Linked DNA regions of Rhodospirillum rubrum ATCC 11170. The protein of the gene in region 2 interacts with the protein of the main gene of each other region in a pairwise test. Links are inferred from orthologs where the notes say so. Each region holds a gene or a part of one and is shown on either strand. Other genes may lie near its edges.

What was found.
Region 1: the proteins of ssb (region 2) and RRU_RS06390 interact in binary tests that used the Escherichia coli proteins (3 or more experiments, as listed by UniProt). The link is inferred for Rhodospirillum rubrum ATCC 11170 from one-to-one orthologs.
Region 3: the proteins of ssb (region 2) and recO interact in binary tests that used the Escherichia coli proteins (3 or more experiments, as listed by UniProt). The link is inferred for Rhodospirillum rubrum ATCC 11170 from one-to-one orthologs.

Annotation. Positions count from the first base shown.
Region 1 is NC_007643.1:1,440,256-1,445,014, forward strand. What follows is about bases 1,397-4,423. They hold RRU_RS06390 (primosomal protein N'), read left to right. Parts: upstream 1,397-1,705; coding sequence 1,706-4,141; downstream 4,142-4,423. Other genes in these bases: RRU_RS06395 (F0F1 ATP synthase subunit delta), read left to right, coding at 4,386-4,423. Also shown: RRU_RS06380 (tyrosine recombinase XerC), read right to left, coding at 1-680; RRU_RS06385 (DUF484 family protein), read right to left, coding at 683-1,330; more of RRU_RS06395, read left to right, coding at 4,424-4,759.
Region 2 is NC_007643.1:2,035,001-2,045,730, forward strand. What follows is about bases 1,273-4,194. They hold ssb (single-stranded DNA-binding protein), read right to left. Parts: upstream 3,052-4,194; coding sequence 2,494-3,051; downstream 1,273-2,493. Other genes in these bases: gyrA (DNA gyrase subunit A), read right to left, coding at 1,273-2,188; RRU_RS09070 (branched-chain amino acid ABC transporter substrate-binding protein), read right to left, coding at 3,223-4,194. In the rest of the region: more of gyrA, read right to left, coding at 1-1,272; more of RRU_RS09070, read right to left, coding at 4,195-4,329; RRU_RS09075 (DUF6867 family protein), read right to left, coding at 4,653-4,994; RRU_RS09080 (ABC transporter ATP-binding protein), read right to left, coding at 4,994-5,704; RRU_RS09085 (ABC transporter ATP-binding protein), read right to left, coding at 5,709-6,653; high-affinity branched-chain amino acid ABC transporter permease LivM, read right to left, coding at 6,650-8,008; RRU_RS09095 (ABC transporter permease subunit), read right to left, coding at 8,008-8,922; excinuclease ABC subunit UvrA, read left to right, coding at 9,331-10,730. UniProt on the Escherichia coli protein: Plays an important role in DNA replication, recombination and repair. Binds to ssDNA and to an array of partner proteins to recruit them to their sites of action during DNA metabolism. Acts as a sliding platform that migrates on DNA via reptation.
Region 3 is NC_007643.1:2,143,081-2,153,784, reverse strand. What follows is about bases 3,182-6,077. They hold recO (DNA repair protein RecO), read left to right. Parts: upstream 3,182-4,198; coding sequence 4,199-4,957; downstream 4,958-6,077. Other genes in these bases: parC (DNA topoisomerase IV subunit A), read left to right, coding at 4,994-6,077; RRU_RS19865 (hypothetical protein), read left to right, coding at 4,008-4,178; era (GTPase Era), read left to right, coding at 3,182-3,995. Outside these bases: RRU_RS09625 (DUF2062 domain-containing protein), read left to right, coding at 1-444; RRU_RS09620 (pyridoxine 5'-phosphate synthase), read left to right, coding at 474-1,223; lepB (signal peptidase I), read left to right, coding at 1,357-2,094; rnc (ribonuclease III), read left to right, coding at 2,188-2,853; more of era, read left to right, coding at 3,066-3,181; more of parC, read left to right, coding at 6,078-7,225; RRU_RS09590 (transglutaminase family protein), read right to left, coding at 7,231-8,133; RRU_RS09585 (TRAP transporter substrate-binding protein), read right to left, coding at 8,232-9,326; RRU_RS09580 (arginyltransferase), read right to left, coding at 9,402-10,142; RRU_RS09575 (RDD family protein), read right to left, coding at 10,197-10,704. UniProt on the Escherichia coli protein: Involved in DNA repair and RecF pathway recombination.

The DNA.
Region 1 (4,759 bases), 590 kb from region 2 along the record:
TAATCGGCCAGCGCCTCGACCACCACCGGCAGCAGCGGCACCAGACGCTCCTTGCGGCCCTTGCCGGTGATCCGCATCACCTCGCCGCTCGGCAGGTCGCCGCGATCAAGATCGAGCGCCTCGCCCAGCCGCAAGCCGCAGCCATAGAGCAAGGTGAACAGCGCGAGATCGCGTTTGGCCAGCCAGGGGTCGTCTTGCAGGTCCGAGGCCACCGACAGGGCGTCCAGGGCTTCGCTTTCGCTCAGCGCCTTGGGGACGGCCTGGGGTTGGCGCGGTGAGCGGATGGTGGCGATGGCGCCATTGCGCAAAACGCCCTCGCGGTCGAGCCAGCGGAAGAGATTGCGTAAAGTCGACAGGGCGCGGGCCATCGAGGGCCGCGACAGCCCCTGGGTCAGCCGGGCGGCCATATAGGCGCGGAAATCGGCCGGACCAAGCGAGGCCAGGGTGGCCAGACCCGGCTCCTCGCCCCGGTAATCGCGCAAGAAGGTCAGAAAGGCCGCCAGATCGCGGCCATAGGCGTCCAGGGTATGGCGGCTGGCGCGGCGCTCCCCCTGAAGCCAGCCGAGCCAAGCGACCAGCGACGGCCGCAGATCGCTAGCGCAGGGCAGGAACAGCCCCGGCACCACGCCGGCCTCGTCGGGGTGCGGGGCGGGGTCGGCTGGTAAATCCGGACGATCCATGCTCACAGGGTGTCGGGGGCCCATCGTCGCACGCAGGCTTCGGCGACCTTGGCCAGGAAAACCAGAAGATCCATCGCCATCTCGGGCTCGAAGGTGCCTTCCACCCGGGTGCCAAGGGCCAGGATCCCCGGCGGCAGGCCATCGCCCGGCTCGACCCGCACCAGGGCGTCGGAGCGGACGATGCCCGAGATATCGCCATAGATGCTGTCTTCGGCATCGACCGCGGGGCGCAGCACCGCATGGGCTTCCGGGCCAAACAGGTCGTCGACGAAGCCGGCGGGCAGGGTGGTCAGGTCCAGGCCGTCGTCGTTGTCCTCGACCGGCATGCCCGGGGGCGGCAGAACGTGGCGTTCAAGCCGCAGGGCGCAGATGTCGACATCGAGCAGCATCGGCAGATCTTCGGCCACCGTGCGCACCAAAGGCCCCAGGCCCTCGCAATCAAGCAAGGCCAGGGCCGCTTGCAAGGTGCCCTTCTGAGTCGCCATGTTCGAGCGCGTGGTGATGATCAGCTGCTCGGCGCAGTCTTGCAGATCGGCCATCTCGGTCTGCAGCCGCCGCAGCATCACGTGCTGGATGTCGATAACCTTGTCGTCAGCCTTTTCGAAGCGGCGAGGGGGAGTCGCCATCATCAGAACCTCCGGATGATCCATCAGGAAATCCGGATTCTTCAATAGGTATCCCAATACCGAAGCCTCATCGAGTTCGGCCGAGGACCTCAGATCCTTCGCTTTGTCCCTGGCGTCGCCCACGTCTTGCCCTCCCATAAGGGGTGCCTGAAAGATGGTCTGACCCGACTTTGCCCAATCGTCAAGGAAAGCCTTTCGCCGACGCGGGGCGAAAGGAGGAGAGAAAGTTCTTGCCTTCTTCGGGGGCGCGGGTCGGATTCGGAGCATACCGCCCCCCGGGCCGATGGCCCGTAGGATTACGGAACGGGTGCTTGCTCCCCCCGGGGGTATAGCCCCTGGTCCTCCCCTTTTAAAGCGCCGCATCAGGGTATCGCCCCCCGATGGCGCGGAGGTTCGCCGATGGCCGGTCTCCCGGCTTTGCCCCCCGGTTCCCGGGAGCTTTTCCCCGAAGACGCCCACGCCGAGCCCGTCGTCGCCGTGTTGCTGCCGCTGCCTTTGGCCGGGGCCTATGACTATAAGGTGCCCGCCGGCATGGCCCGGCCCGCCGTCGGTACCCTGGTGCGGGTGCCGCTGGGGCGACGGGAGGAAATCGGCGTGGTTTGGGGGGCGGGGGCGGGCGAAACCCCGCCCGAACGCCTGAAGCCGCTGATCGGCTTTCCCGAGTGTCCGCCCCTGCCCGCGCCTTTGCGCGCTTTTATCGACTGGGTTGCGGCTTATACGGTGCAGCCGCCCGGGGCGGTGTTGCGCATGGCGCTCAGCGTGCCCGCCGCCCTGGAAGCGCCGCCGCCGGCCCTTGGCTGGCGCCGTCCTTCGGCGGGTCAGCGGGCGGCGGGTCAGCGGGCGGAGGGGCAGGGGCCGCTTCCGGGGGGGGCGCGGCTGAGCCCCGGCCGCCAAAGGGTTCTGGCGGTTCTTGACGACCATCCCGGTCTGCCCTTCGCCGGCGCCGATCTGGCGCGGGAAGCGGCCGTGGGGCCGGCGGTGGTGGCGGCGATGGCCAAGGCCGGGCTGCTCGAGGCGGTGACCCGTTCGAATGAATGGTCGCCGCAAGCCCCCGATGCCGACCGGCCCGGACCGCTGCTGTCGGCCGATCAACAGGCGGCGGCGGACGGCCTGCGCACGGCGCTTGACCAGGGATTTTCCGGTCTGTTGCTGGAAGGGGTCACCGGCTCGGGCAAGACCGAGGTCTATTTCGAGGCGATCGCCGAAACCCTGCGCCGCGGGCGGCAGGCTCTGGTGCTGTTGCCCGAAATCGCCCTGGCCGCCCAATGGCCGCGGCGCTTCGCCGACCGCTTCGGCGCCGCGCCGGTGCAATGGCATTCGCAAATGGGCGCGGCGGCGCGGCGGCGGGCTTGGCGGGCGGTGGCCCTGGGGCGGGCGCCGGTGGTGGTGGGGGCGCGATCGGCGCTGTTTCTGCCCTATCCCGATCTGGGCTTGATCATCGTCGATGAAGAACACGACAGCGCCTTCAAACAAGAGGAGGGCGTGCCGTATAACGCCCGCGACATGGCCGTGGTCCGCGCCCGCCTCGGCGGCTTTCCCGCCGTGCTCGCCTCGGCCACGCCGTCGCTGGAAACCATCGAGAACGCCCGCCAGGGCCGCTATCGGCATCTGGTGCTGCCCCGTCGCCACGGCGGAGCGGAAATGCCCGAGATCACCCTGCTCGATCTGCGCCGCGCCCCGCCGCAAAAATGGCTGCCCACGGATTTTGCCGGACCCGGCGGGTCCGAGGGTCTGGCCGCGCCCGGCGGGGCGAACGACGAGGCCGAGGAGCAAAAAGCGCCCCCCCCTTCGCCTACGGCCTCCCCTTCGCCTACGGCCTCTCCTTCGCCCATGGCCCGCCCGGCCCGCTTGGGCTGGCTGAGCCCGCCGCTGATCACCGCCGTCGAGGAAACCCTGGCGGCGGGCGAGCAGGTTCTGCTGTTTCTCAATCGCCGGGGCTATGCGCCGCTGACCCTGTGTCGGAGCTGCGGTCATCGGCTGAAATGCCCGCGCTGCACCGCTTGGCTGGTTGAACACCGCCGCGATGGGCGCCTGCGCTGTCACCATTGCGGCTATCAGCAGCCGATCCCCGAGACCTGTCCGGCCTGTGGGGTGGCCGATTCCCTGGCGCCTTGCGGCCCGGGCGTCGAGCGATTGGCCGAAGAGGCCGCCCATCGCTTTCCTAAGGCGCGCATGGATGTTGCCGCCAGCGATACGGTGACCGGACCGAAAGAGGCCGCCGCCCTGGCGACACGAATCGCCAATCACGACATCGATCTGATCATCGGCACCCAGATCATGGCCAAGGGCCACCACTTTCCGCTGATCACCCTGGTCGGCGTCGTCGATGGCGATTTGGGGCTAACCGGCGGCGATCTGCGGGCTTCGGAACGAACCCACCAGCTGCTCCATCAGGTCGCGGGCCGGGCCGGGCGGGCCGAGCGGCCGGGGCGGGTGCTGATCCAGACCGTCGATCCCGGCCATCCGGTGATGGAGGCCCTGGCCTCGGGCGATCCGGCGCTGTTTCTCGAGGTCGAGGCGGCCGAGCGTCAGGCCCTGGCGATGCCCCCCTTCGGCCGGCTGGTCGCCCTGGTGATCTCGGGCGAGGACTCTGCCCGGGTCCAGGCCGTGGCCGCGGCCCTTGGGCGGGCGGCGCCGATGGGGCCTGGCCTTGATGTGCTGGGGCCCGTACCCGCGCCGCTTGCAATGTTGCGTGGACGCCACCGACACAGGCTGTTGCTCAAGGCGGCGCGGGGGGTAAAGGTGCAACCGGTGGTGCGCCACTGGCTATCGCTCGTATCGATTCCGCCCGGGGTGAAGGTTCAGGTGGACGTGGACCCCATTTCCTTTCTATAGTCCGCGCCGTCTTGACATGGACCAAACCTCCCGGGGGACGGGTGGGGGAACGTCGGGGAAAGACACGGTTTTCGGGGCTTGCCGGCGCGACCAGCGCTTGTTGCATGCAAGGGTGGTCTGTGCTAAGTAGCCCCCGCGCCGGGATGAGAGGCGTCCCTTTTCAGGGGCGCGTGATCTCGTCTATTCAATGACTTGCGCCGCTGCGGCGTGATTCGTTCGACCGCTATACTTGGGGCTATCGCACGTGTCATCCCATAAGGCAGGAGTAACGGGAGTTGCCGAGCGCTACGCGACGGCACTCTATGAGCTGGCGGAAGATCGTGGGGCACTCGATCAGGTGTCCGCGGACCTTCGCTCGTTGAAAGCCATGCTCGACGAAAGCGGTGACCTGCGCCGCGTGATCGCGAGTCCCGTCATCGGTCGTGACGACCAGCGCAAGGCATTGACCGCGCTGGCCGAAAAGGCCGGTTTTCATGAAATCGTCCGTAATTTTCTGGGCGTGGTCGCGGCGAAGCATCGTTCCTTCGCCGTCCCCGGCATGATCGGCGCGTTCCTTGAACGCCTCGCCGCCCGCCGGGGCGAAGTCACCGCCCGGATCGTCAGCGCCACGGCCCTTAC
Region 2 (10,730 bases):
GGTCGTCCTCGGCCAGACGGATGCCGCGCACGCCCGTCGAGGTCCGTCCGGCGAACACCCGCACGTCGCCCACGGCAAAGCGGATGGCCTTGCCGAGATTGGTGGTCAGCAGCACGTCCTGCTCGTCGGTGCAGGTCGCCACCCCGATCAGATGGTCGCCCTCGTCCAGCTTCATGGCGATCTTGCCGTTGGACATCACATTGGTGAAGTCCGACAAGCGGTTGCGCCGGACATTGCCGGTTTCGGTGGCGAACATCACGTCGAGCTGGTCCCAGGCCCCCTCGTCCTCGGGCAGCGGCATCACCGTGGTGATCCGCTCGCCCTCGTTCAGCGGCATGATGTTGACCATGGCCTTGCCGCGCGCCTGGGGGGTGCCCAGCGGCAGGCGATAGACCTTCATCTTGTAAACCATGCCGTCCGACGAGAAGAACAGCAGCGGCGCGTGGGTATTGACGACGAAGATCGTCGTCACGAAATCCTCGTCGCGCATCGACATGCCCGCCCGCCCCCGGCCGCCGCGGCGCTGGGCGCGATAGGTGGTCAGCGGTACCCGCTTGATATAGCCGGTGTTGGTGACGGTGACGACCATCTCCTCGCGCTGGATCAGGTCCTCGATGTCATGCTCGAACTCGTTCTCCTCCAGCGTCGTCCGCCGGGGGGTGGCATAGGCCTCCTTCATCTCGACCAGCTCGGCGCGCATGATCTCGAACAGCCGGGCGCGCGAGCGCAGGATATGAAGGTATTCCTCGATCTGCTGGCCGATCTCGATCAATTCGCCATGGAGCTTGTCGCGCTCCAGGCCGGTCAGGCGATGCAGACGCAGATCAAGGATGGCGCGGGCCTGGATCTCCGACAGGCGATAAACCCCGTCGATCACCATCCGCCCCGGCTCGTCGATCAGTTTGATCAGCGGCTCGACATCCATGGCCGGCCAGTCGCGGGCCATCAGCCCTTCGCGGGCGGCCTGGGGATCGGGCGCCTCGCGGATCAGCTTGATCACCGGATCGAGATTGGCCACGGCGATGGCCAGACCGACCAGGGTGTGGGCCCGCTCGCGCGCCTTGCCCAGCTCGAAAATCGTACGGCGGCGGATCACCTCCTCGCGGAAGGTGATGAAGGCCTCGATGATCGGCCGCAAGGCCAGCAATTCGGGCTTGCCGCCATTGAGCGCCAGCATATTGACGCCGAAACTGGTCTGCAGCGGCGTGTAGCGGAACAGCTGGTTGAGCACGACCTCGGCCATGGCGTCGCGCTTGACCTCGATCACCACCCGCACGCCGCGACGATCGGACTCGTCGCGGATATCGGAGATGCCCTCAAGCTTCTTCTCGCGCACCAGCTCGGCGATCTTCTCCACCATCGAGGCCTTGTTGACCTGGTAGGGAACCTCGGTGACGATGATGGCCTGGCGGCCGCCCGAAATATCTTCGAAATGGGTGCGGCCGCGCATGATGACCGAGCCGCGCCCGGTCAGATGGGCGGCGCGCACGCCCGAGCGCCCGAGGATGGTGCCCCCCGTCGGGAAGTCCGGCCCGGGAACCAGTTCAAGCAGTTCCTCGGCGGTGACGGCGGGATTGTCGATCATGGCGCAACAGGCGTCGATCACCTCGCCCAGATTATGCGGCGGGATGTTGGTCGCCATGCCCACGGCGATGCCGCCCGCGCCGTTGACCAGCAGATTGGGGAAGCGCGCCGGCAGAACGATCGGCTCGCGGGTGGTTTCGTCGTAGTTGGGCTGGAAGTCGACGGTTTCCTTGTCGATATCGTCAAGCAGGCTGTGGGCGGCCTTGGCCATGCGGGCCTCGGTGTATCGCATGGCCGCGGCGCGGTCGCCGTCCATCGATCCGAAGTTGCCCTGGCCATCGATCAGCGGCAGGCGCATGGCGAAATTCTGCACCATGCGGACCATGGCGTCATAGATCGATTGGTCGCCGTGGGGGTGATATTTACCCATCACGTCACCGACGATGCGCGCCGATTTGCGATAGGGCTTGTTGAACTCGTAGCCGCTTTCCTTCATCGAATAGAGGATGCGCCGATGAACGGGCTTCAAGCCGTCGCGGACATCGGGAAGGGCGCGGCTGACGATCACGCTCATCGCGTAATCAAGATAGCTGCGCTTCATCTCGTCTTCGATGGAGACCGGCGAGATATCCAGGTCGATGGGTTTAGGCGTATTGGTGCTCAACGCTGAACGCTTCCATGAGGACCGGCCCTGACCCCGACCTTGGGGCGACCTGGGCGGGGCCGGAAATAGGGGGATGCCAGCGCCAGCCAGGGGCGGTCGGGCATCGGATAATCAGGCCGATCAGCCGGCTGCGAACGCAGCCGGCCGCGACCTTTTCGCGCTGCGGCACTCTACCAGAACACCCTGCCCCCGGCAATCGTCGAGTACCCGGCCCCATAAAGGGCAAGGCTTTGAAGAACCTTGTTTTTTCGAGAACAAGACCGGGCGTGGCCAAGGGAGAAGGCCTGGGGTGGAGCCGAGGAGCCTTAAAAGGGAATATCGTCGTCCATATCGACCGGGCCCCCGGCGGGCCCGCTCGCCGGCGCCGTATCCCAGCCCTGACGGCCGCCACCGGCCGCGCCGCCGCCATAACCGCCACCGGCGGCCGCCCCGGCGCCAGCGCCATAGCCGCCCCCGCCCTGGCCATAGCCGCCGCCCGCGCCAGCCCCGCCCTGGTAGTCGTCGCCGGCGCCGGGCTTGCCATCAAGCATGGTCATCTCGGCGCCCGGCCCCTGCAGCACGATCTCGGTGGTGTAGCGGTCCTGGCCCTGCTGGTCCTGCCATTTGCGGGTCTGCAGCGAGCCGCAGAGATAGACCTTCGAGCCCTTGCGCAAGTAGCGTTCGGCGATGTCGGCCAAAGGGCCGAAAACCGCCACCTGATGCCATTCGGTGCGTTCGCGGCGTTCGCCGCTCTGGCGGTCCTTCCAGGTTTCCGAGGTGGCGATGCGTAGGTTGGTGACCTTGCCGCCGTTTTGGAAGGTGCGGGTTTCGGGATCCTTGCCCAGATTGCCGATCAGAATGACCTTGTTGACCGAACCTGCCATGTGACCTTACCTCACCCGATTAACGCAAAAGAAAAGGCCGGAGCGCCAGAAGGCTCACCGGATCGAAGGCCCATTTAGCCCCATTCGCCGGTTTATTTCACCAGAAAAAAGTCAAAAACCCGGCGAGGGGGATGCCCCGCCGGGTCTTTGGCAACCAAACCAGAGAGCGGTTTAGTTCTTGAAGTAGTCGTAGTTGCCGCCCTTCCATTCGTACATGACGTAGCCCGGGGCCGACACGTCGCCCTGGGCGTCAAAGCCGATGGGGCCGAGAACGGTCGAGAACTGGCCGGACTTGAGCGCCTTGGCCACCTTGTCGACATCGGTCGACTTGGCCTTCTCCACGGCCTGGGCCCAGGCCTGGACGGCGCCGTAGGTGTAGAGGGTATAGCCTTCGGCGTTGTAACCGGCGTCGGTGAACGACTTCACCACGGCGGCGGCTTCCGGGTTCTTGCGCGGATCGGGCGAGAAGGTGAACAGCGTGCCGTCCCCGGCGGGACCGGCGATCGAGGCGAATTCCGAAGAGACCAGGGCGTCGCCGGAGACGATGCGGGCGTCAAGACCCTGCTCCTTGGCCTGGCGGATGATCAGCCCGGCCTCGGTGTGATAGCCACCAAGATAGATGATCTTTATGCCTTCGTTCTTCAGCTTGGTCACCAGGGCGGAATAGTCTTTTTCGCCGGCGGTGATCGCCTCGTACAGGGCCTCCTGCACGCCGGCCTTGTTGAGGGCCGATTTGGTCTCGTCGGCAAGGCCCTTACCATAGGCGGTCTTGTCGTGGATGATGGCGATCTTCTGGCCGGGGAAATGGGCCTTGAGGAAATCGCCGGCGGTCGGACCCTGCTGGTCGTCACGGCCGCAGGTGCGGAAGACGTTCTCGAAGCCCTGCTCGGTCAGCTTCGGATTGGTCGAAGCCGGAGAGATCTGCACGATGCCTTCTTCGTTGTAGACGGCCGAGGCCGGGATCGACGATCCCGAGCAGAAATGGCCGGCGACGAAGACCACCTTGTCGTTGACGAACTGGTTGGCGACGGCGACGGCCTGCTTGGGATCGCAGGCGTCATCGCCCTTCTTCAGCACCAGCTTCTCGCCAAGCACACCGCCCTTGGCGTTGATGTCCTTGACCGCCTGTTCGGCGCCCTTGGCAAGCTGCTCGCCGAAGGAGGCGTACTGACCCGTCATCGGCCCGGCGACACCCACGGTGATATCCGCCTGGGCGCTTCCCACGCCCATCGCGAACGCGGCGGTCGCCGCCAAAAGCCCGGTCTGGAACTTATTCATTTGAACCACTCTCCCTTCTCAGAAGTGGACGCATCGAGATCTTGGGGAAAAGCGGACCCACCCGGCCCGATCCCCAATCCGGGTATCCTTGCGATACCCGTTATGCCCCGGATCCCCCCCGCGCCCCTTGAGGACGCGCGGGAAAGCAGATCCGGGAGTCACCCGCGGTAGGGCGCGCTTTCCCAGGGCGCCCTAAGGCCTGGGGCTCCCGAACGGGATCCCCGGTAGGAGAATTCGCCCCCTTCATCGCCCGCATTACGGGAACCCCGCGTCGCGAGAAAGGAAACGGGCGTCTTCGGGCCCGCAGAAGAACCGCTGTCAGCCTAGGCTTTGTCCCGCCAGCTCAACAAACCGGTCCGTTCATACAGCCAGGGGTACTGGCTGATCATCTTGCGGACCAGGGTCATGCGATAGGCCAGGAAGCTGATCGCAGTCAAAAGGGTCGTCCCAATAAGGAAACCCGTCAAGGAAAGAAGATGGCCGTCGAACAACGCGAAGACGAAAAAGCGGTTGGCCATGCTGAGCAGAATACCGTAGGGCAACAGATGCCAGGATGGCTTCCAGGTTCCGCCCAGGGCCTGTCCGGTCATATAGGCGATCCAGCCGACCATGATCAGCGTGAACAGCAAGAAGACCTGCAGCGAGGAGCCAAGCAGGGTTTCCATCAGTGGCCTCCTTCCAGATAGGCGGCGCGGATCTCGGGATTGGCCAGCAGTTCCGCCCCGCTGCCGCTCAACGCCACCTGACCGGTCAGCAGGACATAGGCGCGGTGGGCAAGCTTCAGCGCATGGAAGGCGTTCTGCTCGACCAGGAAAATGGTCATGCCCTCGCGCTCGTTGACCTCCTTGATCGCGGCGAAGATCTGGCGCACGACCAAAGGCGCCAGCCCCAGCGAGGGTTCGTCAAGCAACAGCAGGCGCGGCCGGCTCATCAGCGCCCGGCCGATGGCCAGCATCTGCTGCTCGCCGCCCGACAGCGTGCCGCCGCGCTGGTCGCGCCGTTCCTTGAGCCGGGGGAACAGGTCATAGACCTTGCGGATATCCTCGTCGAAATGCTTGGGGTCGGCGGTCAGGGCGCCCATCTGCAGGTTTTCGAAGACCGACATCCGCCCGAAGATCCGCCGCCCTTCCGGCGAATGGGCGATGCCCAAGCGCACGATCTGGTCGGTGGGCATCGCCGTGATGTCGCGGCCTTCGAAGATCACCCGGCCCTGGCGGGCGCGCGGATCGCCGCAGACGGTCATCAGCAAGGTGGTCTTACCCGCGCCGTTCGAGCCGATCAGGGTGACGATCTCGCCGCGATTGACGACGACATCGACGCCCTTCAGGGCTTCGATCTTGCCGTAATAGGTGTGTACGCCTTCGATGCTTAGAATCGGTTCAGCCATCGGTCCGGCTCCCCTTCCCCTTGTCCGGTCCCAGGATATGGCCCAGATCGGCCGCCACTTCGGGCGGCAGATCCTCGTCCTCCTCCTCGCCCAGATAGGCCTTGATCACCGCCGGATCCTCGCGCACCGACTTCGGATCGCCATCGGCGATCTTGCGGCCGTGGTCGAGCACGACGATGTGGTCGGAGATGCCCATGACCACGCTCATGTCGTGTTCGATCAGCAAAAGCCCGATGCCGTGTTCGTCGCGGATCGCCCGCAGAAGGTCGTTGAGATCAAGGGATTCACGGGGATTAAGGCCGGCGGCGGGTTCGTCAAGGCAGAGAACCACCGGTTCTGTGCACATCGCCCGGGCGATTTCCAGGCGGCGCTGGTCGCCATAGGGCAGGTTCTGGGCGTCCCAATCGGCCCGCGCCGTCAGCCCGACCCGATCAAGCCAATAGGCCGCCCGCTCGATGGCGATGCGCTCGGCCCGGCGATAGACCGGCAGATTGAGCAGCCCGGCCAGCGAGAACTTCGACGCCGACATCAGGGCGTTATGCTGGGCGACGATCAGGTTTTCCAGAACCGACATCTGGCCAAACAACCGGATATTCTGGAAGGTGCGCCCGACATGGGCCTGTTGGGCGACGCGGAAGCCCTCCATCCGTTCCAGATAGAACGTCCGCTGCTTTTGCGGATGATGCAGGGTCAGGCGGCCGACCGTCGGCTTGTAAAAACCGGTCAGGCAATTGAACACGGTGGTCTTGCCCGCGCCGTTCGGCCCGATGATCGAGGTGATTTCCCGGTTATGGGCGACGAAGGACAGATCGTCGATCGCCACCAGCCCGCCAAAGCGCATGGTCAGATGGTCGACTTCAAGCAGAACACTGCGATCGGTCGTCGCCGGCAGGGCGGTCGAGCCCTCGACCCCCGGAATCATGGTGGCGATGCTCATGCCTTGCCCCCCTGCTTGGCAAGCCTGTGCTTGATCTTCTCAAAGAGGATGGTCGGATCGCGGTACGACAGCAGGCCGCGCGGCCGCCAAACCATCACCGCGACCATCGCCGCGCCGAAGAAGAACATGCGGAACTGATCGAACTCGCGGAACACCTCGGGCAACACCACCAGGAAGAAGGCGGCGATGACCACGCCGATCTGGCTTCCCATGCCGCCGAGAACGACGATCGCCAGGATCACCGCGCTTTCCATGAAGGTGAAGCTTTCCGGGCTGATGAAGCCCTGGCGGGTAGCGAAGAACGATCCGGCGAAACCGCCGAACATGGCGCCGAGGGCGAAGGCCGACAGCTTGACGTTGGTCGGGTTGATGCCCAGCGAACGGCAGGCGATCTCGTCTTCGCGCAGGGCTTCCCAGGCCCGGCCGACCGGCAGCCGGCGGATGCGCCCGGTGAAGATGTTGGTCAGAACCGCCAGGGCCAGGATCAGATAGAACAGGAAGATCACCCGGTGGTCGGGCGAATAGGAGATGCCGAAGAACTGGTGGAAGGTCTCGCCGCCCTCGGGCGCGGTCCGGGCGAAATCCAGGCCGAAGAAGCTGGGACGCTCGATGCCGCTGATGCCGTCGGGACCGTTGGTCACCGCGTACCAATTCAGCAAGACGACGCGGATGATCTCGCCAAAGCCCAAGGTGACGATGGCCAGATAATCGCCGCGCAACCGCAAGACCGGGAAGCCGAGGACGACGCCGAAGAAGGCGGCGAAAACGCCGGCCAGCGGCAGGCAGACCCAGAACGACCAGCCGAAGGTCTGCGACAGCAGGGCGTAGGAATAGGCGCCGACCGCATAGAAGGCGACATAGCCGAGATCGAGAAGCCCGGCCAGACCGACAACGATATTCAGCCCCCAGCCCAGCATGATGTAGATCATCCAGGTGGTGGCGACATCGACATAATAGCGATTGCTAAACGGCGTGATCGGAAAAACGATGGCCAGAACCAGGGCGGCCAGACCGATGAAGGCCATGTTGCGGCGGAAGAAGCCGCCAACGGGCATGACCACGCTCTTGAGCAGGGCGTCGTGCAGGCGGTTGGACGGATTGTCGCGCCAGATGACCAGGGCGATGCGGCCGATAAACACCGTCAGCACCGACCAGCCCCAGGTCTCCCAGCGCTGCTCGATGAACAGCCCGGCGCCCGAGCTGGTGGCGTGAAGGGCGATGAAGGGCAGGAACAAGACCGCGGCCAGGGCGGCGGTGATCAGGGATTCCTTGATCAGCTTGGGAACGTTCACCCAGCCGATCTGCAACCCGCCGGCGCCAGCGCCGGCTTTGGCGTTGAGGGGAGCTTGCGCCATCACACCTTCTCCACTTCGGGTTTGCCAAGGAAGCCGGTGGGTTTGAAGATGAGCACCAGAACCAGAATGCCAAAGGTAGCCACATCTTTGTATTCAATGGTGAAATAGGCCGACCAGAAGGCCTCGATCAGGCCGATCAGCAAGCCGCCCAGCATGGCCCCGGGCAGCGATCCGATCCCCCCCAGCACCGCCGCGGTGAAGGCCTTCATGCCGGCCAGGAAGCCGATATAGAAGTCGATCACGCCGTAATAAAGCGTGGTGATCAAGCCGGCGACGGCGGCCAAAAGGGCGCCGATGACGAAGGTCAGCGAAATGGTGCGGTCGACGTTGACGCCGATCAGCGAGGCCATCTTGCGGTCCTGCTCGCAGGCTCTTTGCTGGCGGCCCATCGAGGTCTGGGTGATCACATAGGTGAAGCCCATCATCAGACCGATGGTCAAAATCCAGATGAAGATCTGCAAGTAGCTGATTTGAACGGCGAACCCGCCCTGATTGAACACCTCGAACCCGCCGCGGATCACCGGTTGGATCGGCTTGACGCGGGCGCCCTGGGTGATCTGGACATAATTCTGCAGGGCGATGGACATGCCGATCGCCGAAATCAGCGGCGCGAGGCGGAAGGATCCGCGCAAGGGCCGGTAGGCCAGGCGCTCCACCGTCCAGCCATAGGCGGCGGTGAAGACCATCGAGACCACGAGGATCAGCAGCAGGGCCAAGGGAACGCTGGCGAACTCCGGCCCCCCCAGCAACACAAAGCAGATCACCGTGAGGAAGGCACCGATCATGTAGATTTCGCCATGGGCGAAGTTGATCATGCCGATAATGCCGTACACCATTGTATAGCCAATGGCGATCAGGCCGTAGATCGCTCCGAGCGTAAGCCCGTTGATCAATTGCTGTAGAAAGTAAGCCACCCTACCCCCTTTTTTAGCGCCCCCCAAACTCCCTGGCGCTTTTTCATCGGTTTCGTGTGGGTTGATAGTTCCGGGACGGGCGCCTCTCTCAGGCGACTACGGCCAAGGTCGGCCGGTCCCGGTCCCGCACTGCTGATCATGCTTGTTACAATAGGTCCATCCCTTTGCGCAATTCTTAGAATTCCCGAAGTTTTGTTTGCAACCGGCGACCATAAAAAAGGCAATCCGCCTTCTTGATGGGCAGCCTATCGAGAAATGACCTATTACACATTTTAGGCGAAATTTCGTTTCGAATAATAGGGCGAAAATGGCGCAAAATTACAGGTGTTTGCGGGAGGTGCAAACCGCCTAGTCAGACGTTAAGTATCAGCCGATGGTTTATTCATTCCATATTCTTCGAAGGCAGCCATGAGCACCCAGGAAATCCGCGTGCGCGGTGCGCGCGAACACAACCTTCGCAATGTCGATGTGACCTTGCCCCGCGACAAACTGGTCGTGATCACCGGGCTGTCGGGTTCGGGGAAATCGAGTCTCGCTTTTGACACGATCTATGCCGAAGGCCAGCGGCGCTATGTGGAATCCCTGTCGGCCTATGCCCGCCAGTTCCTGGAGATGATGCAAAAGTCCGATGTGGATTCGATCGAGGGGCTGTCGCCAGCGATTTCCATCGAGCAGAAGACCACCTCGCGCAATCCGCGCTCGACCGTCGGCACCGTGACCGAGATCCACGACTACATGCGCCTGCTGTGGGCGCGCATCGGCGTTCCCCATTCCCCGGCCACCGGCCTGCCGATCGAAAGCCAGACGGTCAGCCAGATGGTCGATCGCACCCTGGCCCTGCCCGAAGGCACCCGGCTTTATCTGCTGGCCCCGGTGGCGCGCGGCCGCAAGGGCGAGTTCAAGAAGGAACTGGCCGAGCTGCAGAAAAAGGGCTTCAGCCGGGTCAAGGTCGATGGCACGATCTATGAGATCCCCGAGGTGCCCGCCCTCAACAAAAAGATCAAGCACGATATCGAGGTGGTGGTCGACCGTCTGGTGGTCCGCGCCGATATCGCCAGCCGGCTGGCCGATTCCTTTGAAACCGCCCTTGAGCTCTCCGATGGACTGGTCTTCGCCGAAGACGCGGTCTCGGGCGAGCGCCACACCTTTTCCGCCCGCTTCGCCTGCCCGGTCAGCGGCTTCACCATCGACGAGATCGAACCCCGGCTGTTCTCGTTCAACAATCCCTTCGGCGCCTGTCCGACCTGTGACGGCCTGGGGGTGACGCTGTATTTCGACCCCGAGCTGGTGGTGCCCGATCCCAGCCGCACCCTCAATCGCGGCGCCGTCGCCCCGTGGTCGGGACAAACCCCGCCCTCGCCCTATTACGCCCAGGCGCTGGCGAGCATCGCCGCCCATTTCGGCGCCGATATGGACACGCCGTGGAAGGATCTGCCCGAGGAGATGCGCCGGATCATCCTTGAAGGCTCGGGCAAGGAGATCATCCCGCTCAGCTTCGATGACGGCACGCGCAGCTATCGCACCCAGAAGCCCTTCGAAGGCGTCATCCCCAATATCGCCCGGCGCTGGCGCGAGACCGAAAGCAACTGGATCCGCGACGAATTATCGCGCTACCAGGGTTCGGCCCCCTGCCCGGCCTGCGGCGGCTATCGCCTGAAGCCCCAGGCCCTGGCGGTCAAGATCAACGGCCGCCATATCGGCGAGGCCTCCGAGGTTTCGATCGCCGAGGCCCGGGCCTGGTTCGCCGGGCTCGAGGCCAAACTCAGCCCCAAGCACCGCGAGATCGCCGACCGCATCTTGCGCGAGAT
Region 3 (10,704 bases), 110 kb from region 2 along the record:
ATCCATATCGTTTTCGCCGCCCTGATATCGTGGATGCTGGGCGGTAATATGATCGCCTCGGCCATCGGCACGGCGATCGGCAATCCCTGGACCTTCCCGGTGATCTGGGTCGGCACCTATGAATTGGGATCGATGATCCTGGGCAGTCAGGCGCAGGGCGAGGCGGTGAACTTCGCCTTGCTGTTTGGTCACATGGTCCGGGCGCTGGTCCATCTCGATGGCGCCGCCTTCATGGCCGATGTGATGCCGGTGCTGCTGCCGATGCTGGTCGGTTCGCTTCCTTTGGCCATTCTCGCCTGGATCATCACCTATTGGCCGGTCAAGCGCGCGGTGGCGGGATACCAGCATGCCCGCGTTCTGCGCCGCCATCGCAAGGCGCGGATCCGCGAGGAGAAGTTGGCCGCCGCCGAAGGCGGCGTGCCGCTGTCGCGACAGCAACCCTGATCCCCCTTGGGCCCCTTAAGGAGAGAACGATGAGCCGGGTGTTGAGGCTGGGTGTGAACATCGACCATGTGGCGACGATTCGCAACGCCAGGGGCGGGGACCATCCCGACCCGCTGCGCGCGGCCAAGATCGCAGCAGAGGCCGGGGCCGATGGCATCACCGCCCATCTGCGCGAGGATCGCCGCCATATCGGCGATCGCGATATCGCCCGCCTGCGTGACGAGATCGATCTGCCGCTGAACCTGGAAATGGCCGCGACCGCCGAGATGCTGGCCATCGCCCTGCGCCATCGCCCCCATGCCGCCTGCATCGTGCCCGAAAAGCGCGAGGAGCGGACGACCGAGGGCGGGCTGGACGTTGTTGGCGGGGCCGTCCATCTGGCGCCGATCATCACAGCCCTGGGCGAGGCCGGGGTGCGGGTGTCGCTGTTTATCGAACCCGATCTCCGCCAGCTCGACGCCGCCCGCGCCTTGGGCGCTCCGGTGGTGGAACTCCATACCGGCGCCTATTGCGACGCCGCCGCCGGTCCGGCGCGCGAGGCCCAGTTCCTGCGCATCGACAAGGCGGCCCGCCATGCCCAGGCCCTGGGGCTGGAATGCCATGCCGGCCACGGTCTGACCTATGACACGGTCGAGCCGGTGGCGGCGCTGCCCGCCATCGCCGAGCTCAATATCGGCCATTTCCTGATCGGCGAGGCGATCTTCGTCGGCTTGCATCAGGCGATCGCCCGCATGCGCGCCCATATGGACGCGGCGCTGCGCGGCGGGGTGGCGGCGTAAGCGGCGCGCTCCGCTGGCGGGGGGACCCCATGCCAGCCTTGACATTGGCCGGGCGCGGGGGCTTCATCTGGCGGCCGGACTCCGTCGAGGAGGCCGCGTTCAGCTTTATCCAATTGGTCCGAAAGATTTCCTCATGAGCAGAAAAAAGGGCGGGGGCCTGGGCGAGACGATCAAAACGGTCGTCTATGCCTTTCTGATCGCCATCGTCATCAGAACATTCGCCTACGAACCCTTTCGCATTCCCTCGGGGTCGATGATTCCGACCCTGCTGGTGGGCGATTATCTGTTCGTGTCGAAATTCTCCTATGGCTATTCGCGCTTTTCCTTCCCGATGGGGATCATTCCCTTTAGCGGGCGGGTGTTGGGCGATGTGCCCAAGCGCGGCGATGTCGTGGTCTTCAAGGAGCCCAACGATACCTCTGTCGATTTCATCAAGCGGGTGGTCGGACTGCCCGGTGATCGGATCCAGGTGATCGACGGCATCTTGAACGTCAACGGCGAGCCGGTGCGCCGCGAGCGGACCGAGGACTTTGTCCAGCGCGAAGCCGGCGGCAGCGTGCTGCGCCTGACCCAATATCAGGAAACCTTGCCCAACGGCGTGGTCCACCCCATTCTCGAGATCCATGGCGATACCTATTTTCTCGATAACACCCGCGAGTTCCGGGTGCCCGAGGGCCATTATTTCATGATGGGCGACAACCGCGACAGCAGCCAGGACAGCCGGGCGACGGTGGGCTTCGTGCCGGCCGAGAATCTGGTTGGACGGGCCGAGTTCGTGTTCTTCTCGCACGATGGATCGGCGGCGATCTGGCAGGTCTGGAAATGGCCCTTCGCCATTCGCTGGGACCGCTTCTTCCATTCGATCGATTAAGGACGCCTGCGTGGTGGGATGGTTTGTTTTGTTGACGGGACGGCGTAAGGCCTGTCCCGTCTTTTGTCGGTTTTTCCGGGTTTTGGAGGGTCCATGGCCCGCGACCTGAACGCTCTTCAGATCGCCCTGGATCATCGGTTCACCGACCCCGCCTTGTTGGCGCGCGCCCTGACCCACCGTTCGCGCGAGGGCAGGCCGAGCTACGAGCGCCTGGAGTTTCTGGGCGACCGGGTGTTGGGGCTGGTGGTCGCCGAGATGCTGTACGCCCGCTTCCCGACCGAGGACGAGGGCGCCTTGGCGCGCCGTCACGCCAGTCTGGTTCGCCAAGACACGGTGGCCCGTGTCGCCCAGAGCGTTGGCCTGGGCGAGTTGATGGAGCTGTCGCGGGGCGAAGAGGAATTGGGCGGGCAGTTCAATCCCTCGCTGCTCTGCGATGTCTGCGAAGCGGTGCTGGGCGCGCTCCATCTCGATGGCGGCTACGCCAAGGCCCAGCGCTTCGTCGAAGCGCGCTGGGCGCCCTTGATGGCCGAAGACCTGACCCCGCCCAAGGACGCCAAGACGGCCTTGCAGGAATGGGCCCAGGGACGGGGCCTGCCGCTGCCCACCTATGCGGTGGAAGGGCGGGACGGTCCGCCCCACAAGCCGATGTTCACGGTGAGCGTGACGGTCAAGGATAACGGCTCGGAAAGCGCCCTGGGGGCCTCCAAGCGGCTGGCCGAACAGGCCGCCGCCCAAAGGCTTCTTGATCGTCTGGCCTGATCAGGACCGACAGGGGTGTGAAAGCCGCGTTCGATGATCCCCATTGGACGCGGTTTGATTTAGATTGAACGGGAGACCGAGCGGTGATCGGCCCGCGGTCCGGGCGGATCGCCGTCTTCGGGGGCCATCGCGCTATCGCCGGGCCGCTAAAGCCTGAAAGGGATGGGCGAATCGCGCCGAACCCGCGCCAAGCCAAGAGAAAAAAAGACGACATGACCGATTTGGATTGCCCTTCCCCCGCCGACTCTGCTCCGCCGCGCTGCGGCTTCGTCGCCGTCATCGGCGCCCCCAACGCCGGCAAGAGCACTTTGGTGAACCGACTGGTCGGTTCCAAGGTGACCATCGTTTCGCCCAAGGTGCAGACGACGCGCTCGCGGGTGCGCGGCATCGCCATGGTTGGCGAAGCCCAGGTGGTGTTCGTCGATACCCCGGGAATCTTCCAGCCGCGCAAGCGCTTCGATCGCGCCATGGTCGCCGCCGCCTGGGAAGGCGCCCTGGAAGCCGATCTGGTGTTGCTGGTGATCGATGCCCATAAGGGCATCACGGCCGAGGTCGAAGAGATCCTGACCAAGCTGAAAGCCACCGGCCGCCGGGCCCTTCTGGCGCTCAACAAGGTCGATGCCCTGGAACGCTCGCGCCTGCTTGAAATGGCCTCGCGCCTGGATGCGGCTTTGCCCTTTGAAAAAGTCTTCATGATTTCGGCGCTGACCGGCAGCGGCTGCGACGACGTGTTGGCATGGTTGGCCGAGCGGGTGCCCGCCGGCCCGTGGATGTTCCCCGAGGACGAGGTCTCCGATCTGCCCCAGCGTTTGCTGGCCGCCGAGATCACCCGCGAAAAGGTCTTCTTGCAGTTGCACGAGGAACTGCCCTATGCCGCCGCGGTGGTGACCGAATCCTGGCGCGAGCGCGCCGATGGTTCGGTGCGCATCGACCAGACGGTGCTGGTGCAGCGCGAAAGCCAGCGGGCGATTTTCCTCGGCAAGGGCGGCGCGCGGATCAAGGCCCTGGGCAGGGCCGCCCGCGTGGAGCTTTCCGAGATTTTGGAACGCCCGGTGCATCTGTTCCTTCACGTCAAGGTCAACGACCGGCTGTGGGACGATCGCGACCAGTATTCCGAATGGGGACTTGATTTCGATGTCTGAGCGGGGCGCGCGGTGAGCGGCGGCCTTAATCCCCTGGGGCTGGTTTTGCTGACGGCCGGAGTGGCGCAGTTCCTGGTGCTGGGCGGCCGCGCCCAAAGCCGTCTGCCGCGCTGGCTGGTGGCGCTCCTGGTCTTTTGCGGCATCCTCTGCCTGATGGCCGGGGTGGCGGTGCTGCTGGTCTAGCTGGAAAAGGTCGCCGTCGGGTGATCGAATGGAGCGATCGGGGAATCGTGCTGGCCGCCCGGCCCCATGGCGAGGATGGGGTGATCGTCAGCCTGCTGAGCGCCGGCCATGGGCGCCATTCCGGCATCGTCCGCGGCGGACGCGGCAAGCGGCTGCGCGCCGCCCTTCAGCCGGGATCCCTGGTTCAGGCCACGTGGAAGGCCCGCCTGGAAGATCATCTGGGCAGCCTTGTCGTCGAGCTTCTGGCCGGGGTGGCCGGGGGATTGCTGGATGATCGCGACCGGCTGGCCGCCCTGGCGGCGGCCTGTGCCCTGGCCGAAACGGTCTTGCCCGAACGCGCCCCCCAGGCCGATGTCTATGACGCGACCCTGGCGCTGCTCGACGCCCTGGCCGAGGGCGGGGAGGGCACCCCCCTGGTCTGGGCGGGGGCCTTCGTGCGCTGGGAAATCGGGCTGCTCGCCGCTTTGGGCTTCGGGCTTGACCTGTCATGCTGCGCCGTGAGCGGGGAGTGCGGCGATCTCGCCTATGTCTCGCCGCGCAGCGGCCGGGCGGTCGGGCGGGAGGCGGGCGCGCCGTGGCAGGCGCGGCTGCTTGCCCTGCCGGCCTTTCTGCTGTCGCCCGCCGAGGTTCCGGCGAACGCCCAGGCGGTTGGTGACGGCCTGCGCCTTAGCGGCTATTTCCTGGAGGGGCATGTTCTGGCGCCCCAGGGGCGGGGATTGCCCGCCAGCCGGCAGAGGTTTGTCGAACGGTTGCGCCGGTGGTCAGCGGCGGACCGGTGATGTCTATGGTGCGTTGAGAAAGAGGATCCGATCCCGATGAGCAAAGGCCCCGTTCCCGAACCCCTGGAGATCCGCGAAACGCCGCTGAGCGAAGCGCTCTCCGAGCGGTATCTGGCCTATGCGCTGTCGACCATCGTGTCGCGGTCGCTGCCCGATGTCCGCGATGGGTTGAAGCCGGTTCATCGGCGGCTGCTTTATGCCATGCGCATGCTCAAGCTCGATCCCGGCTCGGGGTTCAAGAAATGCGCCCGCGTCGTGGGCGATGTGATCGGCAAGTATCACCCCCACGGCGACGCCGCCGTCTATGAGGCGATGGTTCGCCTTGCCCAGGAATTCGCCGTGCGGTATCCGCTGGTCGAAGGCCAGGGCAATTTCGGCAATATCGACGGCGATAACGCCGCCGCCATGCGCTATACGGAAGCCCGGCTGACCGCCGTCGCCAGCGCCCTGATGGAGGGGCTGGACGACGACGCCGTCGATTTCCGCCCGACCTATGATGGCGAGGATCACGAGCCGGTGGTGATGCCCGCCGCCTTCCCCAATCTTCTGGCCAATGGCTCCTCGGGCATCGCCGTCGGCATGGCGACCAATATCCCCCCCCATAACGTCGGCGAGTTGTGCGAGGCGCTGCTGCATCTGATCAAGGTGCCGGCCTGTCCGCCCGAAGCCCTGCTGAGCTTCGTCAAAGGCCCCGATTTTCCCACCGGCGGCGTGCTGGCCGAGCATCCCCAGGCCATCGCCGAGGCCTATCGCACCGGCCGCGGCGCCATGCGGCTGCGCGCGCGCTGGGAAAAGGAAAATCTGAGCCACGGCCTCTATCAGATTGTTATCACCGAGATTCCCTATCAGATTCAGAAGGCCAAGCTGGTCGAGCGCATCGCCGAGCTGATCAACGGCCGCAAGCTGCCGATCCTTGCCGATGTCCGCGATGAATCCGCCGATGACCTGCGTCTGGTGCTCGAACCGCGCAACCGCACCGTCGATGCCGAGACCCTGATGGAGCAGCTGTTCCGGCTGACCGATCTGGAGATCCGCTTCAATCTGAACATGAACGTGCTTGATGGCGACGGCGTGCCCAAGGTGCTGGGCTTGAAGGAGGCGCTGGTCGCCTTTCTTGATCACCGGCTGGTGGTGCTTGGCCGGCGCTCGCGCCATCGCCTGGGCAAGATCGAACACCGCCTGGAGGTGCTGGCCGGCACCTTGATCGCCTATCTCAACCTTGACGAGGTGATCCGCATCATCCGCGAGGAGGACGAACCCAAGCCGGCGCTGATGGCGGCCTTTGGCCTGAGCGATGTGCAAACCGAGGCCATCCTCAATATGCGGCTGCGCTCCTTGCGCCGGCTTGAGGAGATGGAGATCCGCCGCGAGCATGACGCGCTGTCGGCCGAGAAGGCCGGGCTGGAGGCCCTGCTCGCCGACGAGGGGCTGTGCTGGAAGGTGATCGCCAAGCAGATCCGCGAGACCCGCAAGACCTTTGGCGGCGATACCGCCCTGGGGCGGCGGCGCACCGAACTGGGCAGCGCGCCGACGGCGGTGATCGTGCCGATCGAGGCGCTGGTCGAGCGCGAGCCGATCACCGTCTTGCTGTCGGAGCGCGGCTGGCTGCGCGCCGTCAAGGGCCATCAGGAGCCGGGCGAGGAGAACAAGTTCAAAGAGGGCGACGCCCTGCTGCTGGCGCTCCACGCCCAGACCACCGACAAGCTGCTGATCCTCGACAGTACCGGACGCTTCTTTACCCTGCCCGCCGATAAGCTGGCGCGCGGTCGCGGCTTTGGCGAACCGGTGCGGCTGATGCTCGATCTGCCCAATGACGCCGATATCGTCAGCCTGCTGGTCCACGATCCGGCGCGCCGCCTGATCCTGGCGGCCAGCGGCGGCCGGGGTTTCGTCGTCGAGGAAAAGGACGTCCTGGCCCAGACCCGGGCCGGCAAGCAGGTGATGACCGTCGACGCCGGCGAGCGCGCCCTGCTGTGCCGCGAGGTGCGCGGCGACCATGTGGCGGTGATCGGCCAGAACCGTAAGCTGCTGGTCTTCCCCTTGACCCAGGTGCCGGTGCTGGCGCGCGGCAAGGGCGTCATCTTGCAGCGCTATAAGGATGGCGGCATCGCCGATATCAAGACCTTCGCCATCGCCGATGGCCTGACCTGGAAATCGGGCGAGCGGACGCGCACCGAAAGCGACCTGACCGCCTGGTTGGGCGACCGGGCCGGCCTGGGACGACTGCCGCCCCAGGGCTTCCCGCGCACCAACAGCTTCGGGCCATAAGGTGTTTAGGCGACTTGAATGTTCTGGTCCTGGCGGTGGAGGGTCACTTCGACCTCCATCGACAAGAAGGCGTTGCCCGGACCGGCGAAGCTGCCGGTGATCGGCACGGCTTGCGAGGGATCGCGGGTGACGGCCACCCGGATGAGGTTTTCGCCGCCGACCAGGGCGTTGGTCGGATCGAATTCCACCCAGCCGGCGCCGGGCAGATAGACCTGAAGCCACGCGTGGGTGGCGCCCGCGCCGACGGTGCCGCTGGCGTTCCGGCCGTCAAGGGCCGGATCATACAGATAGCCGCTGACGAAGCGGGCGGCCAACCCCAGCGAGCGCACCGCCTCCATCATCAGCAAGGCGAAGTCGCGACAACTGCCGCTGCCGCGCTCCAGGGTTTCCAGCGGCGTCTGGGTGCCTTCGGTATCGCGGGCGGCATAGCTGAACTCGGCCGAAATCGCCCGGTTCATCGCGCTCAGCATCTCCAGGGTGGCGGTTTCCCCCGGTTCGTCAAGGAAGCGCCGGGCCCAGGCGTCAAGCCGGTGGTCGGGATCGGGATAATGGCGCTCGTTGGTTCGCCCGAGATCGGCGACCAGATCGGCGTCATAGGTGAAGGGGAAGGTCTCGGCGTAAGCGGCGATCGGATAGGTTGGTTCGGACAGGCCGAAGTGGTCGAGCAGGATCTTGCTCTCGAAGCGCAGAAAATCGGTGCTGGCGCCTTGGAAGTCGGCGATGGTGATCGAATTGCCAAACACGTCGTGCATCCAGCGCACCTCGGCGACCGGGCTCAAGACCAGCGTGGCCTCGACGATATGCAGGTCGTGGCTATCGCGCGGGCGGAACATCATCTTGTGTTCGCCAAGCGTGACCGGCGCGCCGTAGCGGTAGGTGGTGACGTGGGTAAGGGCGATGCGCGTCATGATGGGGGCCATCCCTTTGGAAAACCGCTTCGGGACCGATCCAACGTCCGGGCCTGCCAGTCGATCCGCCCAACGCCCGGATGGCGGCGAATTAGCCCTTAATACTCGAACGGCAGTGACCGGGCGTTCCAGAAAGCCTGATCGGAGAGCTGGGCCCAGGTCAGGGCCTTGCGGCGGAAGGCGGTGTAATGGTCGTAGATCCGTCGGGTTTCCGGGGAATCCGCCGCCGCCGCCCGCACGACCCGACCCGCCGTCTTGCCCAGTTCCAGCAGAACCTGGGTGGGGAAGGCGCGCAGTTGCACCCCGTGATTGGTCACCAGGGTATGCAGGGCGTCGCCGTTGCGGGCGTTGTATTCGGCCAAGCTAAAGGCGTGTTCGGCGCCGCAGGCGGCCTCGATGATCGCCCGCTCCTGGTCGGACAAGCCGCGCCAGACCCCGAGATTGATGCCGACGGCCAGCGAGGTTCCGGGTTCGTGGAAGCCCGGATAGTAGTAGTAGCGGGCGACCTTTTGCAGATCGAGCGCCAGATCGCTCCACGGGCCGATCCATTCCGCCGCGTCGATGGCACCATCGCGGAGCGCGTCGTGGATCTGGCTGCCGGGCAGCGCTACGGGCACGGCGCCAACCTCTTTGAGGATGCGCGCGCCCAGGCCGGGAATGCGCATGCGCAGGCCCTTGAAATCCTCGACCCGTTTGATTTCCTTGTTGAACCATCCGCCCATCTGCACCCCGGTCGCCGAGGCGAGCATCGGCTTGATGCCGTAAGGGGCCGACAAGGCGTCCCACAGCGCCTGGGCTCCGCCATGGTGGATCCAGGCGCTGGTTTCGATCGCCGTCAGGCCGAAGGGAACGGCGCAAAAGAAGTTGAAGGCGCTGGAGCGGCTTTCCCAATAGGTTTCGGCGCCGTGGTAGAGATCGGCCGTGCCATTGGCCACGGCCTCGAAGGCCTCGAAGGCGGGAACCAGTTCGCCGGCGGCATAGACGGTGATCGACAAGCGCCCCCCACTCATCGTGCGAACCCGGGCGGCCAGCCGGCTGGCGCTTTCGCCCAGGCCGACATAATCCTTGGGCCAGGTCGTGACCATTGTCAGGGTTTTGGCGCCGTTGGCCAGGGCCGGGCGGGAAAGGCCGTCTAAGGATAGTCCTCCCGTCGCGGCGGCGGCGGAAGCCGAAAGGAACTCTCGTCGATCCATGAAACACTCTTTCGCTGCGCTGCCGGAAAAGGGGTATCGACAATCACCCAAGGATCAGCCGGCGCGCCCGAAGGATCAGCCCGGGCGGCCGCGTTCGTCAAAGGCGATCCAGCCGCGCCGACCGAAGACCTCAAGGGGCTGAAAGCGCTCTTTGTAGGCCATCTTCGAGCTTTCAGCGATCCAGTAGCCGAGATAAACGTGGTCGAGGTCGCGGCGCACGGTTTCGTCCACCATCCACAAGATCATCCAGGTGCCAAGACCCCGGCTTTGGGGCAGGGTGGTATTGAAGAACGAATAGACCGCCGACAGGCCGTCGCTGAGATGGTCGATCAGGCAGGCGGCGACCAATTCGCCCCCGGCCTCGCGGAATTCGGCGATCGAGGTCGAGATCGGGCTGTCTTCGACCATCGAGCGGTAATCGAAAAACCCCATCAGCGCCATATCGCTTTCGCCATGGCGGGCCTGCTGGTACTGCGAGAAAAGATGGAACTGCTCGACCGTGGCCCGGGCCGGCACGTATTCCGCCGTCACCCCGGCATTGGCGCGGACGATGCGGCGGAAGGATTTGTTTTTCACGAAGGCGCGGGCGCGGATGCGGACAGGGACGCAGGCCGTGCAGCCCGGGCAGACCGGGGCATAGGCGATGGTGTGGCTGCGCCGAAACCCGGCGCGCGACAGGCTTTCGTGAAGCCGTTCGGCTTCCGGGCCGGTCAGATCGGTCACCATCTTGCGTTCCAGATGCCCTTCCAAGTACGGGCAAGGCATCGGGGCGGTGGTGAAGAAGAAATGGGGCCGATTGATGGGTCCCTGGTCCATAGGGCACAACTCTTCTACAGCGCGGCGTGTTTCAACAACCGCCAGATCACGAGTCTACGCGTCCTTGTCCCCTGTGAAAAGAATATCCTCCGCCGACGTCCCTCGATCGAAAACCAGAGGGGAGCGGCCGGTGCGGTTGACAACCACGGTTCCGGCCAGAAAATCGTGGAGACAGCGGCGTTGGCGGTTGGTCAGGGCGACCAGGGTGATCACCCAGCCGGTTATGCTGCCCAGGGTATAAAAGGTGATGGCGTTGATCGCCGCCTGCCCCAGGCTGGGGCGACCGCCGCTGATCGAGCGCACCGAGAGATCCATCATGCGCTGGCCGAAGGTGGCCGACCACGGGCCGGCGATCAGCAGGCTGTGATAGGCGACGGGCACCAGGGCCAGGATGATGGCGACCAGCGGCGACAAGATCCCCAACGACAGCAGCGAGGCCAGCGACAAGACCAGCAGCACCGGCAGATAGAGCAGGGCGATGCACAGCACATCGATAAAGAAGGCGATGACGCGTTTGACCATCACGCCATCGGCATCGGCCGCGTCGGCGTCCAAGGGGGCG